DNA from 2 places in the Aromatoleum sp. genome. Region 1 is predicted to be linked to the other one. Evidence: predicted binding sites of a transcription regulator. Region 1 holds the regulator's gene; the other holds the start of a gene.
The links. Region 1 encodes FNR, which switches genes on or off when oxygen is low (the NO sensors DNR and NnrR bind a similar motif). Its sites were predicted from a motif close to TTGANCTAGNTCAA; they were not measured.

Region 1 (6,920 bases):
CCACCGCACGGGCCGGATAGCGAGGACGGGCGGTTCCATCCGCGAAGTCAAGAGCGCCGGTTCGAACCTGAGCTCCTTCGGCTCGGGCGGAACGCGCTGACGCGCGCCTGTTCACCGCTCTCCAGCCCCGTCTCGGTCCAAGCTCTTGGCAAGCGCTATTGGCTTGCCCGGCTCAGACGACGCATACCACGCCGCTCCACAGGTGACCGCCGAGCGTCGGCGCCTGGACGAGTCCGAACACGCCGAAACCGAGCACGAGCAAACCTGCGACGAAGCGCACGCGGTAGTTTCGCGTGATATCTCGAAAGCGCTTGAACAGCATTCCGGCGAGCATCAGGTTCGGCAGCGTTCCGAGTCCGAAAGCGAGCATCAGTCCGGCACCGCGGACCGACGATCCGGTAACCAGCGCCGTCGTAAGCGCACTGTAGACCAGCCCGCAGGGCAGAAAACCCCACAGCAGTCCGAGCGGCAAAGCCTGTTTCAACGAGCGCGCGGGGAGGAACCGAGCCGTGATCGGCTGCACGCGCCGCCATAAATGCAGGCCCGCCCGCTCGACGGGCGCCAGCAGTTGCGTGAAACCCGTGAGGTAGAGCCCGAGCGCGACGAGCATGAGGTTCGCGAGGACATAGAGCACGAGCTGGATCGGCAATACGTCGTTGAACAGCAGGCCGACGCCGCCCAGCGCGCCGAGGACGCCGCCCAGGGCAGTGTAAGTACCGATCCTGCCGAGGTTGTAAGCGAGATGGATCGGCCACTGGCGCCCGGTTTTTCCGGGCACCTGAACGCCAGCGGTCAACGCGCCCACGATGCCGCCACACATGCTCACGCAATGCGTGCCGCCGAGCAGACCGATCAGGAAGACGGCGAAATAGCCGGTTTCGGGCATGAAGAGATACGGGGGAGCGGGAAGCCGGAAGCGTCACCGCTGCGACGTGTGGGACGTCGCTATTGTAACACTTCGATCCAACCCCGAACGGGCAGGGCGTCGAGCAAGCTCGACGCCGGCAGCCGTCAGATGACTTTCGAGTAGCGGGCGCGTTCGCGATCCGCACGCAGGTAGCGGTCGAAGACCATCGCGATACCCCGGACCAGGAGGCGTCCCGGAGGCTGCACGCTGATCCACTTGTCAGTGACTTTCAGCAGCCCCGCCTCCTCCATCGCCTTCAGGTCCTTCAGTTCCTCGGCGAAGTATTCGTCGAACTTGATCAGGTGGGCGATCTCGATGGAATCGATCGAAAGCTCGAAATGGCACATCAGCGCCTGGATGATCGAACGGCGCAACAGGTCGTCGGCGGTCAACTCGATGCCGCGGAGCACCGGCAGCTCGTCGCGATCGAGCGCATCGTAGTACTCGTCGAGCGACTTCACGTTCTGCGAGTACACGGGACCGATCTTGCCGATGGCCGAGACGCCGAAAGCGAGGAGGTCGCATTCGGCCTGGGTCGAATACCCCTGGAAATTCCGGTGCAGCCGCCCCTGTTGCTGCGCGATCGTCAGTTCGTCGTCGGGTTTTGCGAAGTGATCCATGCCGATATAGACGTAACCCGCTTCGGTAAGCCTGCGGATCGCGAGTTGCAGGATCTGCAGCTTCGTGTCCGACGTCGGCATGTCGACGACCGCAATGCGGCGCTGCGGTTTGAAGAGCCCCGGCAGATGCGCGTAGCTGTACAGTGAGATGCGGTCGGGTGACAGCTCGAGCACCTGTTCGAGCGTGCGGTTGAAGCTGATAATGTTCTGCTTTGGCAACCCGTAGATCAGGTCGAGACTGATCGACTTGAAGCCCGTCGCACGCGCGGAATCGATGACGAGCTTTGTCTCATCGAACGACTGGACACGGTTGACCGCGACCTGCACATCCTCGTTGAAGTCCTGGACGCCGACGCTCATTCGGTTGAATCCGAGCTCGGCGAGCAGCTTCACTGTCTCGAAGTCGACCTTGCGCGGGTCGACCTCGATCGAATATTCGCCATTCGGAACCAATGTGAAGCGCGAGCGGACCGAATCCATGAGCTGGCGCAATTCGTCGTGCGACAGAAAGGTCGGCGTCCCCCCTCCGAGATGCAGCTGCGTGACCTGATGGCTGCCGCCGAGGGCGTCCGCCTGCATCCCGATTTCCTTGTCGAGGTACTTCAGATATTTGGCCGACCGCGCGTGGTCCTTCGTGATGATCTTGTTGCACGCGCAGTAATAGCAAATCGTGTTACAGAAGGGGATGTGGAAGTATAATGAAAGAGGTTTACTTACCCCGCCCACCGCGCGCTGGGCTAGCCAATCCTGCAGCGCACGCGCGTCGAACGCCTCGACGAACCGATCAGCGGTCGGATAAGAGGTGTAACGCGGCCCGTTGATGTCGAAACGACGAATCAGCTGCGGGTCGAAGACAAGATCGTTCTGGCTGGTCATGGTTGTATCGCTTGAGTGCATTTCGTACGATCGCAAAAAGCCGTACTTTTGTGGTTGACGTGGATCAACGGAGCATCCCGGCGGTCGTGGTCGTACCTGAAGAGGGACGTTATTATCGTGCAAATGAAGGCGGCGGTGCCGATTACTATAGCCAGTCTCAAAGTCGCATGTGCCCAGTGCAACCTGCTGGAGCTTTGCTTGCCCTTCGGGATGTCGGAAAACGAAATCGACCGCCTGGACGAACTCGTCGGCGCTCGCCGCAAGATCAAGCGGCAGCAACACCTGTACCGGGCGGGAGATCCGTTCGAGGCGATCTACGCAATCCGCGCCGGCTCGTTCAAGACGGACGTGCTGCTCGAGGACGGACGCGAGCAGGTGACCGGGTTCCAGATGACCGGCGAGATGCTGGGACTCGACGGTATCAGCACGGAAACCCACACTTGCAACGCGATTGCGCTCGAGGACAGCGAAGTCTGCGTGATCGCCTACGACAAGCTCGAGGAACTCGCGCGCGCCGTCGACGGGCTCCAGCACCAGTTCCACAAGGTGATGAGCCGCGAGATCGTCCGCGACCACGGTGTGATGACGCTGCTCGGCTCGATGCGGGCCGAAGAACGCCTTGCGGCGTTCCTGCTGAACATGTCACAGCGCTTCACTGCCCGGGGATTTTCAGCTGCGGAATTTCACTTGCGCATGACGCGCGAAGAAATCGGATCCTACCTTGGATTGAAGCTCGAAACGGTCTCGCGGGCGTTCTCGAAATTCCAGGATGAGGGCCTCATCGCCGTCCAGCAGAAGCACATTCGCATTCTCGACATCGCGGGCCTGAAGAAGCTGATCCAGCACCAACCGTCGCGCTGTTAGGCGGCAGATGCCGAACGGGGTCCCGCTCGCGGCGCGGACCCCGGACCTGCATCGTTCGGCTCGAAAAGTCGCGTTTCTGCCGGCCCGACCGGGAGCGTCTGCGCGGCGTTCCGATATGCGCCTCAGCCGTTCACGAGCTTCGCCGTTCCCCGTCCTGACGGCGCCGGCCGGTCATCGCGCTACTCATCGCCGCGATGTCCTCCTCTTTCAGCAGTTCGCGCGCGAGGGGCAGGACCTCTCCTTCCTCACGTTCGATATGGCGACGGTAGCGCTCGGCGAACCGTTCGACTTCGTCGGCGGGGAGCTCCGCCTCTGCCCCGCGCGAAATCGGTTCCAGCCTCGCGCGCATCGCGGCCCACACCGCGAACATCTCCTGATGGTCGGCGAGGATCGACTCGATCAGCGCCTGCAGGGCGTCGCGTCTGCCGGAGTCGATTCTCGCCTTCAGTGCCGGCAACAAGTCCTCTTCCTCGTCGAGGTGATGATTGACCGCTGCGATGTCGAAATAGCGCATGACGTTCGTCGCGGCCTGCTGCGCCTGACGATCCGATCCATGTTCCAGATGCCAGGCGGCAAGGCGCCCGAGCGTGGCGAGCTGGGCCTGGAGCCGCTCATGGCAGGCCTCGAGCATTTCGATCGGCGTCTCCATTCCGGGCGCGACGGGAATAAGCGAATCAGCCATCAGAAGTCTCCGACAAAAGCAATGAATCCCGCGGGGTTCTTAGTCAGCGCAACCGACACGATCCACGCGAAGGTGACGAGCGCCGCGACCAGAGCCGACGCCCGGATCGGCATCGTCGGTCCGAGTCGCAGGGCGACCGCGCCGAAAAGGACATAGACGATCAACCCGACGACTTTCGCGGTGACCCACGGCGCGACGAACGGCAACTGGCCGCTCGTCACGGCCAAGGTGATCGCACTACCGAGAAAGATCGTGTCGATCACATGGGGCACCACGCGCGTCAGGCGATGGTTGAGCAGTGGACTGCGTACCGTCATCCAGATTCCCTGGAGCGCGAATCCGAAACCGCTGAGCACCGCACAAAGGACGTGCAGGTGCTTGATGCCCAGGTACATCTCACTCACCCCGGACGGCCGTCACTACGCGGGCGTAGGTAGACCGGCAGATATCGCACCGCCCACGCCCCGAACACCGCGAGCCATCCGAGTACCGCGATCAGCATCACGACGCGTGACGATGAGGGCGGAACGATCTCGGCCGCAATCCGCATCAAGGCGACGAACTCGAGTCCGAGAAACAGGCCCCAGGTCAGGCGATCAGCGACGAGTTTGTTGCCGGAATGACCGAGCGTCACGCGCGACACCATCGCGAGGAGCACCGAGGCGAAGAATCCGATACCGAGCGCATGGAGTGGCGCCAAACCGAACAAGGCCTTGCCGGAGAGCGCCGCCACACTTTGGACCGCCGACATCGCGAACCCCACGCCGAGCCACGCGAAGCCGATGTGCAGCATGCCGAGCAACGGCACGCGCAAGGACGGAAGCAGCCGCCATTTCCATGACAGCCACAATGCGGTAGCAGCCGCCGGCGCGTCGACGATCCACGTGAGCGCGTTTGCGCCGGCGATCGAAAGCGCACCGTGCAGAACGGAAGCGCCGATGATGACCGCGATGACCCAGCGCGGGCGAACCATCATGTACCCTTCGATGATGTTGCTCGAAAAGAACGGGATCATCCGGTGACACACGGTGAAGAATACGGGCAGCATGAACCACCAGACCCCGATGTCGATTGCAACGCGCCCGAAAATCCCGTTGCCGCTGATTGCGAAGCCCAGCCAGGCGGCTACGGCGAGGCCACCTGACGCGATCGCGCACCACACGAGCCGGGCATGCAACGACTCGGGATTGTCGTTGTACGCGACTCGTCTCAGGACTCGACCGACTCCCCACCACCCGACCAGCACGAGCAGCAATCCGACGACCAACAATCCCGGAACCAAGGTTCCCGCAACGACGACTGCCCATCCCGCGACGAGGAACCGCCACGGCCACAGCCACACGGACTGCGTGACATCGTGCTCGCCTTGCCAGCGCGGCATCGCGGTGAGGAGAAAACCGAACATGAAGGGCGGAAACACGCCGCCGAGGACGAGCATCGCATGCATCCATCCGGGCGGCAACGCCCAAGGTAATACGGGCGTGAGTCCGACTCGCGACGCGAGTTCCAGCGTCCAAAGAATGAACGCCACAAGCAGCATCACGCCTCCGAGGAAGAACATGGAGCGATGCGGTGCGGCAAACAGGATCGATTGGGCCCCGGGGGCGGGTTGAGTCGGCATCTTTCGAACTTCCTTCATGTCTTGTCGGACCACGCGCGTCCGCGTGAAGCCGGGCGATAGTCGCCGGCAGGTTAGAATGTCGGGGTTTTCAGTTGGAGGCCCAGATGCCTACGTCCCAGGTCGACATCCCCACCCTGCTGCGACAGGTTTCGTTTTTCAGCGAGCTATCGAGCGACGACATCGAACGGGTGGTGCGTTACACGCGCGAGCGGCAGCTGGAGAAAGGCGAAGTCCTGTTCCAGCGCGGCGACGCGGTGCACGGCTTCTATTTCGTCGTTTCCGGACAAGTGAAACTCGCCGTTTCGTCCGCTCAAGGCAATGAGAAGGTCGTCGAGATCATCAGTCCGATGCACAGCTTCGGTGAAGCGGTGATGTTTCTCAATCGTCCGTACCCGGTATTCGCCGAGGCGCTCGTCGCAACACATCTCCTGCATATCGGCCAGGCCGTGGTCTCGGACTTGATCGACCAGGACTCGACCTTTGCCCGCAAACTCCTCGCCGGCATGGCTATTCGCCTTCACAGCATGGTCCAGGACGTCGAAACCTATTCGCTGCGCTCGAGCATGCAACGGGTGATCGGCTATTTGCTGCAACTGGTCGAGAACGAGGAGCGCGCTGGCGTGCTCGACATCGAGCTGCCCACGAGCAAGCAGGTAATCGCCTCGCGCCTGAACCTCACGCCCGAAACGCTTTCCCGGATCTTCCATGATCTCGTCAATGCCGGACTGATTACCGTCCATGGCAAACATATCTCCCTGCATGACCCGGCCCGCCTCGCCCGTTATCAGGGATGACTGCAGCTCGCGGTGCTCATCGGAGCCATTCTCGCCACTGGCGACAGCACCGGCCTTGACTCGGGTCAAATCGCACATAGCGCACCCGCGCGGAATAGTAAGCCGTCGGATACGATCGCATACGCGTGGCCGGATATTGGGAAGAAGCGCCGCCCCGCGACAGCGTCGCGCCCGGCGCTCAATGCTCGAGAACGTAGGTTCCGGGCGCCGGCACAAGCTCCGAAAACTCGTTCGATTGCGCCGGACGGGCTTCGACCACTTCGCCGCAGCGCGGCTTCAGCCAGTCCATCCAGTCGCCCCACCAGCTACCGTCCTGCTGCTCGACGCTGTTATGCCAGGCTTCCGCGTCGTCCGATCGGTGTGCATCACCCGCCCGGTACTTGCGCTTCGGCGGGTCCACCGGGGGATTGATGATTCCGAGGATATGTCCGGAGGTGGATAATACGTAGCGCTTCGGCCCGGTGGTGAAATTATTCACGCGATAAGTTTGCCGCCAGGGAGCGATGTGGTCGTCTTCGGCGGCGACGGCATAGAGGGGCTGGGTGATCCGTGCAAG
Region 2 (6,920 bases), on a different contig from region 1:
CGAAGTTGAGCGGCTCGGCGACGACAAGACGCGCAAGATCAACGTGCGCCTGGTCGCGGCGACGAACGCCGGCCTGCCGCAGCTCGTCAAGGAAGGCCGCTTCCGCGCGGACCTCTACTACCGCTTGAACGCGTTCCAGATCGACATCCCGCCGCTGCGAGAGCGTCGCGAAGACATCTCCCTGCTCGCGAAGCATTTCCTCGCGAAATACGCGGCGATCAACGGCAAGACCCTGCCCGGCTTCACCGACCGCGCGAAGCGCGCGCTGACGACCTATCCGTGGCCGGGCAACATCCGCGAGCTGCAGAACACGGTCGAGCGCGGCGTCATCCTCGCGCCGCACGGCGCGCGCGTCGAGGTCGAGCACCTCTTCCTCGCGCGCGGGGACGACGACGCGCACGAGTTCGGGCTCGACCGCGACGGCAAGCTCGACGACCGCGGCCCCGATGCCGGCAAGGCGTTCTGCGAGTCGGTCTGCGACGGGGCGATGACGCTCGACGAGATCGAGACAATGCTGCTCGAAACCGCGATGGACAAGGCGCGCGGCAACCTGTCATCGGCCGCCCGGATGCTCGGGCTGACGCGGCCGCAGCTCGCCTACCGGCTCAAGCGGCTGAGCGAAAGCGCGGCGCCCGCTGCGGCCGAAGCCGGGGACGGTGGCCGGTGAGCGGGGTACGGTGCCCGGCGCCCGCTCGGCGCGAAGGGCTCGGGGGAGCGCGCACGGTGAGCACGGTGCCCGCTGCCGCGCTCGACTACCTCGGCACGCACCGCGTGATGACGCTCGCGACGCACGGCAGCGACGGGCCGTGGGCCGCCGCGGTGTTCTACGTCAGCGACGGCGCGACGTTGTACTTCCTGTCGTCGCCGACGTCCCGCCATTGCCGCAACATTTCCGAGAACCCGCACGTCGCGGCGACGATCCACGAGGATTACGCCGACTGGCCGCAAATCCAGGGCATCCAGGCCGAAGGCGTCGTGCGCGAAATCTCGGGCGACGACGAAAAGCACGCTCGCGTGCTCTACGGCGACAAATACCCCGTGGTCGGCAAGATCGCGCAGGCGCCGGCGGCGATCGTCAAGGCGCTCGCGAAAGTGCGCTGGTACCGCTTCGAGCCGCAGCGGATGGTGTTCATCGACAACGCTAGCGGCTTCGGCCACCGCGACGAGATCGACTGCCGGAGCTGACGGAGTTCCGACCGGCGCTCCGCTCGCGTCCGGCCGCGGTGGGCGCAGCAACGCGCGTGAGATGCGCTATTGCGATGCGCCGGCGTCGGCGCGCGCTAATCCCGCCGCAATGACGCCGTCCGCGTCGGCGATCCGCTGTTCGACGCCGCGCAGCGCGACGGCGGCCAGCACGCCGAGCATCGCGATCGCGGGAATCAGCCAGCGGCCGCCGTCCCAGCCGCCGAGCGCGGTGACGGCCGCGGCGACCGCCGGCGGGCCGGCGAGCGAGCCGAGGTTCGCGCACTGGAATACGATGCCGTTCGCGACGAGGATCTGCTGCGGGTCGCGGGCGTGGATCGGCACGCCCGCCATCACCGTCGCGGGCAGCGCGCCGGCCGCGGCGCACGCGACGATCGCCGCGATCGAACGCAGCAGCGGGTCGGCGTCGGCCGAGAACACGAGCCAGCCGAGCGCGCCGAGCATCACCTGCACGCCCGCGATCACCGCCCAGCGCGGCAGACCGGCCGCGGCGAGAAAGCCCGCACCGAGGTTGCCCGCGATGTTGCCGACGACCGCGAGCGCGGTCAGCCAGGTCGCGCCGCGCGCCGTGTAGCCCATGTACTCGACCGCGAACGACGGCAGCCAGGTCGCGATCACGAACCAGATCGCGGCGAACGCACCGAACGAGATTCCCATCAGCCACGAGCCCGGCTGCCGCAGCGCGCGCCACGACGGCGGCGTCGATGGTCCGGCGGCCGAACGCGTCGCGGCGTGCAGACGGTGGCGGTACGAGAACGTCAGCGCCGCGCACACCGCGAGCAGCGCCGCGTTCCACCACCACAGGCCGCGCCAACCGACGGCTTCGAGGATCAGCGGCGCGAGACCCATCGTCAGCGCGATGCCGGCCGGCATGTAGCAGCTCCACACGGTCAGCAGCTGGCGGCGCCGTCGCGGCGTGTGCGCGAGCGTCGCGGCGATCAGCGACGGCGCGGACACGACGACGAGCACGAAGCCCATTCCTTCGAGGATGCGCGAGACGAGAAGCAGGCCGCCGGAAGTCGCTTCCGCGCCGCCGACCGAGCCGAGCGTGAGCAGGATCAGGCCGTTCAGCAGGCCGGAGTGCGCGCCGCGGCGCGCCATCGTGAGCGCGACCGCGATGCCGAGCGCCGCAGTCGCCGCGCTGATCGCGCTCGCGACCCACGCGATCTGCACCAGGCTCATCGACAGTTCCGCGCGGATCGCCTCGATCGCGGGCGGCACCTTGCCGACCTGTGCGGCGGCGATGCAGCCCGCGGTCAATGCCAGCAGGATCGCCGCGGTGTCCGCGTTCGGTACGTTGCGCTGCATCCCCGTCTCCTCGTGCTCGTACTCGGCGTCCGGACCGTCGTCGTGCGACGCGTTGTCTCTTTTTTCCGGACGGCAAGGGTTTCGTGCCGACCGACAGCATACGTGACATCGTGGCCGCGCCAATACGTCCACACGCCGACTTTCGCTTTTCTTGACCGTCGTCAATATAGTTTGATCTCAAACAGTTTGTAATCAAGCTCAGACACGGTTCTATCGGAAAAACGCCCGGCGGCGGGTGCCGGCAGGACGACCCCACGGAGGAGCGACATGACAGCATTCGAACAGACGTCCGAAGCGGTACTCGAGAACAGCGTGCAGCGCGAAAGCGCCGCGGATCCGGCCCTCGCGCGGGGAAGCGAAGCGGCCGCGCCGCGTCCGGTCGAGGAACTCGACAGCGTCGTGATCCGCTTCGTCGGCGACTCCGGCGACGGCATGCAGCTCACCGGCTCCGAGTTCTCGAAGGCGGTCGCGAAGGCCGGGCACGGCTTCGCGACGCATCCGGACTACCCGTCGGAGATCCGCGCGCCGACCGGCACGCTGTTCGGCGTCTCCGGCTACCAGATCCAGTACGGCGCGCGCGAGGTGTTCACGTCGGGCGACGCGCCGGACGCGCTCGTCGCGATGAACCCCGCCGCGCTGAAGACGAACCTCCCCGACGTCAAGCACGGCGGCATCGTCATCGCGAACACCGGCGCGTTCTCCGACGGCAACCTCGCGAAGGCCGGCTACGCCGCGAACCCGCTCGACGACGGCAGCCTCGACGGCTATCGCCTCTTCAAGATCGACATCTCGGCGCTGACCGCGGCCGCGCTGCGTGACAGCGGCCTGTCGAAGAAGGAGGTCGGCCGCTGCAAGAACTACTTCGCGCTCGGGCTGATGCTGTGCCTGTACGGCCGGCCGTTCGACAACGAGATCGACGAGATCCGCGACAAGTTCGCGAAGAAACCGGAGTTCGCCGAAGCGAACGTCACCGCGCTGCGTGCCGGCCACGCGTACGCCGACGCCGCCGAAATCTTCGCCGCGACCTACCAGGTGCGCGAAGCGGCGGCGCGTCCGGGCACTTACCGCAGCATCACCGGCAACCAGGCCGCGGCGCTCGGCTTCGTCGCCGCGTCCGAGACGGCCGGCGTGCCGCTCTTCCTCGGCTCCTACCCGATCACGCCGGCGACCGACATCCTGCACGAGCTGTCCGCGCTGAAGCATTTCGACGTCACGACCTTCCAGGCCGAGGACGAGATCGCGGGCATCTGCTCGACGATCGGCGCGGCCTACGGCGGCGCGCTCGGGCTGACGACGACGTCGGGGCCGGGCATGGCGCTGAAGACCGAGGCGATGGGGCTCGCGGTGATGCTCGAGCTGCCGATGGTCATCGTCAACGTGCAGCGCGGCGGCCCCTCGACCGGTCTGCCGACAAAGATCGAGCAGTCGGACCTGCTGCAGGCGGTCTACGGCCGCAACGGCGAATGCCCGATACCGGTGATCGCCGCGAAGTCGCCTTCGGATTGCTTCGACTGCGCGATCGAGGCCGTTCGCCTCGCGGTGAAGTACATGACCCCGGTGATCCTGCTGACCGACGGCGGCATCGCGAACGCGGCCGAGCCGTGGCGCATCCCCGACGTCGCGAGCCTGCCGAAGATCGACGTGACGTACCGCACCGACCCGCAAGGCTTCCAACCGTACGCGCGCGACGAAAACCTCGCCCGCGCGTGGGTGCGGCCGGGCACGCCCGGCATGGAGCATCGCGTCGGCGGACTCGAAAAGGATTTCCTGACCGGCAACATCTCGCACGATCCGAACAACCACCAGCGCATGGTCGACGTGCGCGCCGCGAAGGTCGCCGGCACCGCGAAGGACATTCCGCCGTCGAAGGTCGAAGGCCCGGCGCAGGGCGAACTCCTCGTTGTCGGCTGGGGCAGCACCTACGGCACGATCGCGCAGGCGCGCGAGCAGGCCGCGGCGCAGGGCCGCCCGGTCGCGCACCTCCATCTGCGCCACCTGAATCCGCTGCCGCCGGACCTCGGCGACATCCTCACGCGCTACAAGACGGTGCTGGTCCCCGAGCTCAACATGGGGCAGCTGACGAAGCTCTTGCGCGAGCAATTCCTGCGCGACGTCGTGCCGCTGAACAAAGTGCAGGGCAAGCCGTTCAAGGTCGCCGAAGTGCTCGACCGCATCCTCGAACTGAGCTGACGCGCATCCGTCGCCGTCCCGCTGCCAGACCGACAAGGAAAACACCATGAACGACATGACGCTTCCCGTCACGCTGACGAAAAAGGATTTCGAATCGAACCAAGACGTGCGCTGGTGCCCCGGCTGCGGCGACTACGCGGTGCTCGCGCAGATCCAGAAGCTCCTGCCGACGCTCGGCATCCCGAAGGAGAACTTCGCGTTCATCTCCGGCATCGGCTGCTCGAGCCGTTTCCCGTACTACATGGACACCTACGGGATGCACAGCATCCACGGCCGCGCGCCGGCGATCGCGAGCGGGCTGAAGGTGGCGCGCCCCGATCTGTCGGTCTGGATCGTCACCGGTGATGGCGACGCGCTCGCGATTGGCGGCAACCACTTCATCCACGCGATGCGGCGCAACGTCGACCTGAAGGTCATCCTGCTGAACAACCGCATCTACGGGCTGACGAAGGGCCAGTACTCGCCGACGTCGGAATTCGGCAAAAAGACGAAGAGCACACCGCTTGGCAGCATCGACCGGCCGTTCTCGCCGGTTTCGCTTGCGCTCGGCGCCGGCGCGACCTTCGTCGCGCGCACCGTCGATGGCGACCTGCAGCACCTCGCGTCGGTGCTCGCGCGCGCCGCCGCGCACAAGGGCACGGCCTTCGTCGAAGTGCTGCAGAACTGCATCGTCTTCAACGACGGCGCGCACGCGGCGATCACCGACAAGGCGACGCGCGACGACACGCGTCTGCTGCTCGAGCACGGCAAGCCGCTCGTGTTCGGAAAGAACCGCGACAAGGGCGTCCGGCTGCGCGGCATGGAGCCGGAAATCGTCGCGCTCGATGCGGACGGCGCCGACCGGCAGCAGCTCGTCGTCCACGACGAGAGCGCGACGCATGCGGGCCTCGCGTTCTTCCTGTCGCAGTTCGACACGCCGGACTTGCCGGTGCCGCTCGGCGTGTTCCGTTCGGTGAACGCGCCGACCTGCGACGAACTGAACGCGCAACTGCACGACGGTGCACGCGCGGCAAAAGGGCGCGGCGACCTCGCCGGCCTGCTCAACAGCGGCGACACCTGGACGATCGGCTGACGCGGACATGTTCCGGTATCCTGAAAGCGGCAGGACAATGTCGTCCTGCCGCGAGTAGCGGAGGTTGGAACATGAAGAAGATCGTCGGTGCGGCGCTGGCAGTCCTGTTCGCCGCAAACGTCTCGTACGCCCTCGCCCAGGCGACCCCCGCGACCCCCGCGGGGTCCGCTGCTGGGTGCGAGGCGCGGGCGGTCGACCGCAACGGCAAGCCGCTCGCCGGCGCGGCGCTCGCGTCGTTCATGAAGAAGTGCGAGGCGGAGGCCGAGCGCCGCGGCGCCTGCGACGCGAAGGCCGTCGGCAAGGATGGCAAGCCGCTCTCGGGCGCCGCGAAGACGTCGTTCATGAAGAAGTGCGAAGCGGGCCGATAACCGTCATGGTTCCGAAAAACCGGCTTCGGCCGGTTTTTTTTTTATCGCACCTTTCCGGGAAAGCCGGCGTCGATTCGTTGCGGCTCGCGGCTTCCGCTCCTCAATGGAAAAACGGGCGCCCCCGTTCCGGGGACGCCCGTCGAAAAGGCCGGGTAGAGGAGGGAACCCGGCCAGAAACGCTCAGTGGTGGTACGCGGTCTCCCCGTGGGCGGTGACGTCGAGCCCCTGGCGCTCCTCGTCCTCGGGCACGCGCAGCCCGACGAGGATGTCGGCGGCCTTGTAGGCGACGACCGCGACGACGGCGGACCAGAACATCGTGATCAGTACGCTGTAAGTCTGGATCCACACCTGGCCGGCGATCGAGAAGTCGTCGGCGCCGGTGCCGCCGAGCGCCGGCGCGGTGAAGACGCCGGTCAGGATCGCGCCGAGGATGCCGCCGACGCCATGCACGCCGAACACGTCGAGCGCGTCGTCGGCGCCGAGGATGCGCTTCAGCCCATTGACGCCCCACAGGCAGACGAAGCCGGCGAGCAGGCCGATGACGATCGCGCCCATCGGGCCGACCGAGCCGCAGGCCGGCGTGATCGCGACGAGGCCGGCGACCGCGCCGGACGCCGCGCCGAGCATCGACGGACGGCCCTTGAAGAGCGCTTCGCCGAGCGACCACGCGAGCACCGCGGCGGCGGTCGCGACCAGCGTGTTGATGAACGCGAGCGCGGCGCCCGAGGTCGCTTCGAGGTTCGAGCCCGCGTTGAAGCCGAACCAGCCGACCCACAGCA

Region 2: V6M37_RS17415 (2-oxoacid:acceptor oxidoreductase subunit alpha) is a predicted target of FNR. The motif match lies at 2,663-2,676, and genes of this name have one in related genera.

What each region holds. Positions count from the first base shown of each region.
Region 1 covers NZ_JAKFEF010000017.1:44,543-51,462, forward strand. Annotated here, with positions in the region: gene V6M37_RS04125 (MerR family transcriptional regulator) at 1-20, shown strand, start outside; gene V6M37_RS04130 (sulfite exporter TauE/SafE family protein) at 173-886, opposite strand; gene hemN (oxygen-independent coproporphyrinogen III oxidase) at 1,012-2,403, opposite strand; gene fnr (fumarate/nitrate reduction transcriptional regulator Fnr) at 2,527-3,267, shown strand; gene V6M37_RS04145 (hemerythrin domain-containing protein) at 3,398-3,949, opposite strand; gene V6M37_RS04150 (SirB2 family protein) at 3,949-4,344, opposite strand; gene V6M37_RS04155 (NnrS family protein) at 4,350-5,588, opposite strand; gene V6M37_RS04160 (Crp/Fnr family transcriptional regulator) at 5,675-6,364, shown strand; gene V6M37_RS04165 (PHA/PHB synthase family protein) at 6,543-6,920, opposite strand, start outside.
Region 2 covers NZ_JAKFEF010000080.1:23,595-30,514, reverse strand. Annotated here, with positions in the region: gene V6M37_RS17430 (sigma 54-interacting transcriptional regulator) at 1-667, shown strand, start outside; gene V6M37_RS17425 (pyridoxamine 5'-phosphate oxidase family protein) at 724-1,185, shown strand; gene V6M37_RS17420 (MFS transporter) at 1,252-2,511, opposite strand; gene V6M37_RS17415 (2-oxoacid:acceptor oxidoreductase subunit alpha) at 2,779-4,701, shown strand; gene V6M37_RS17410 (2-oxoacid:ferredoxin oxidoreductase subunit beta) at 4,748-5,773, shown strand; gene V6M37_RS17405 (hypothetical protein) at 5,845-6,141, shown strand; gene V6M37_RS17400 (ammonium transporter) at 6,322-6,920, opposite strand, start outside.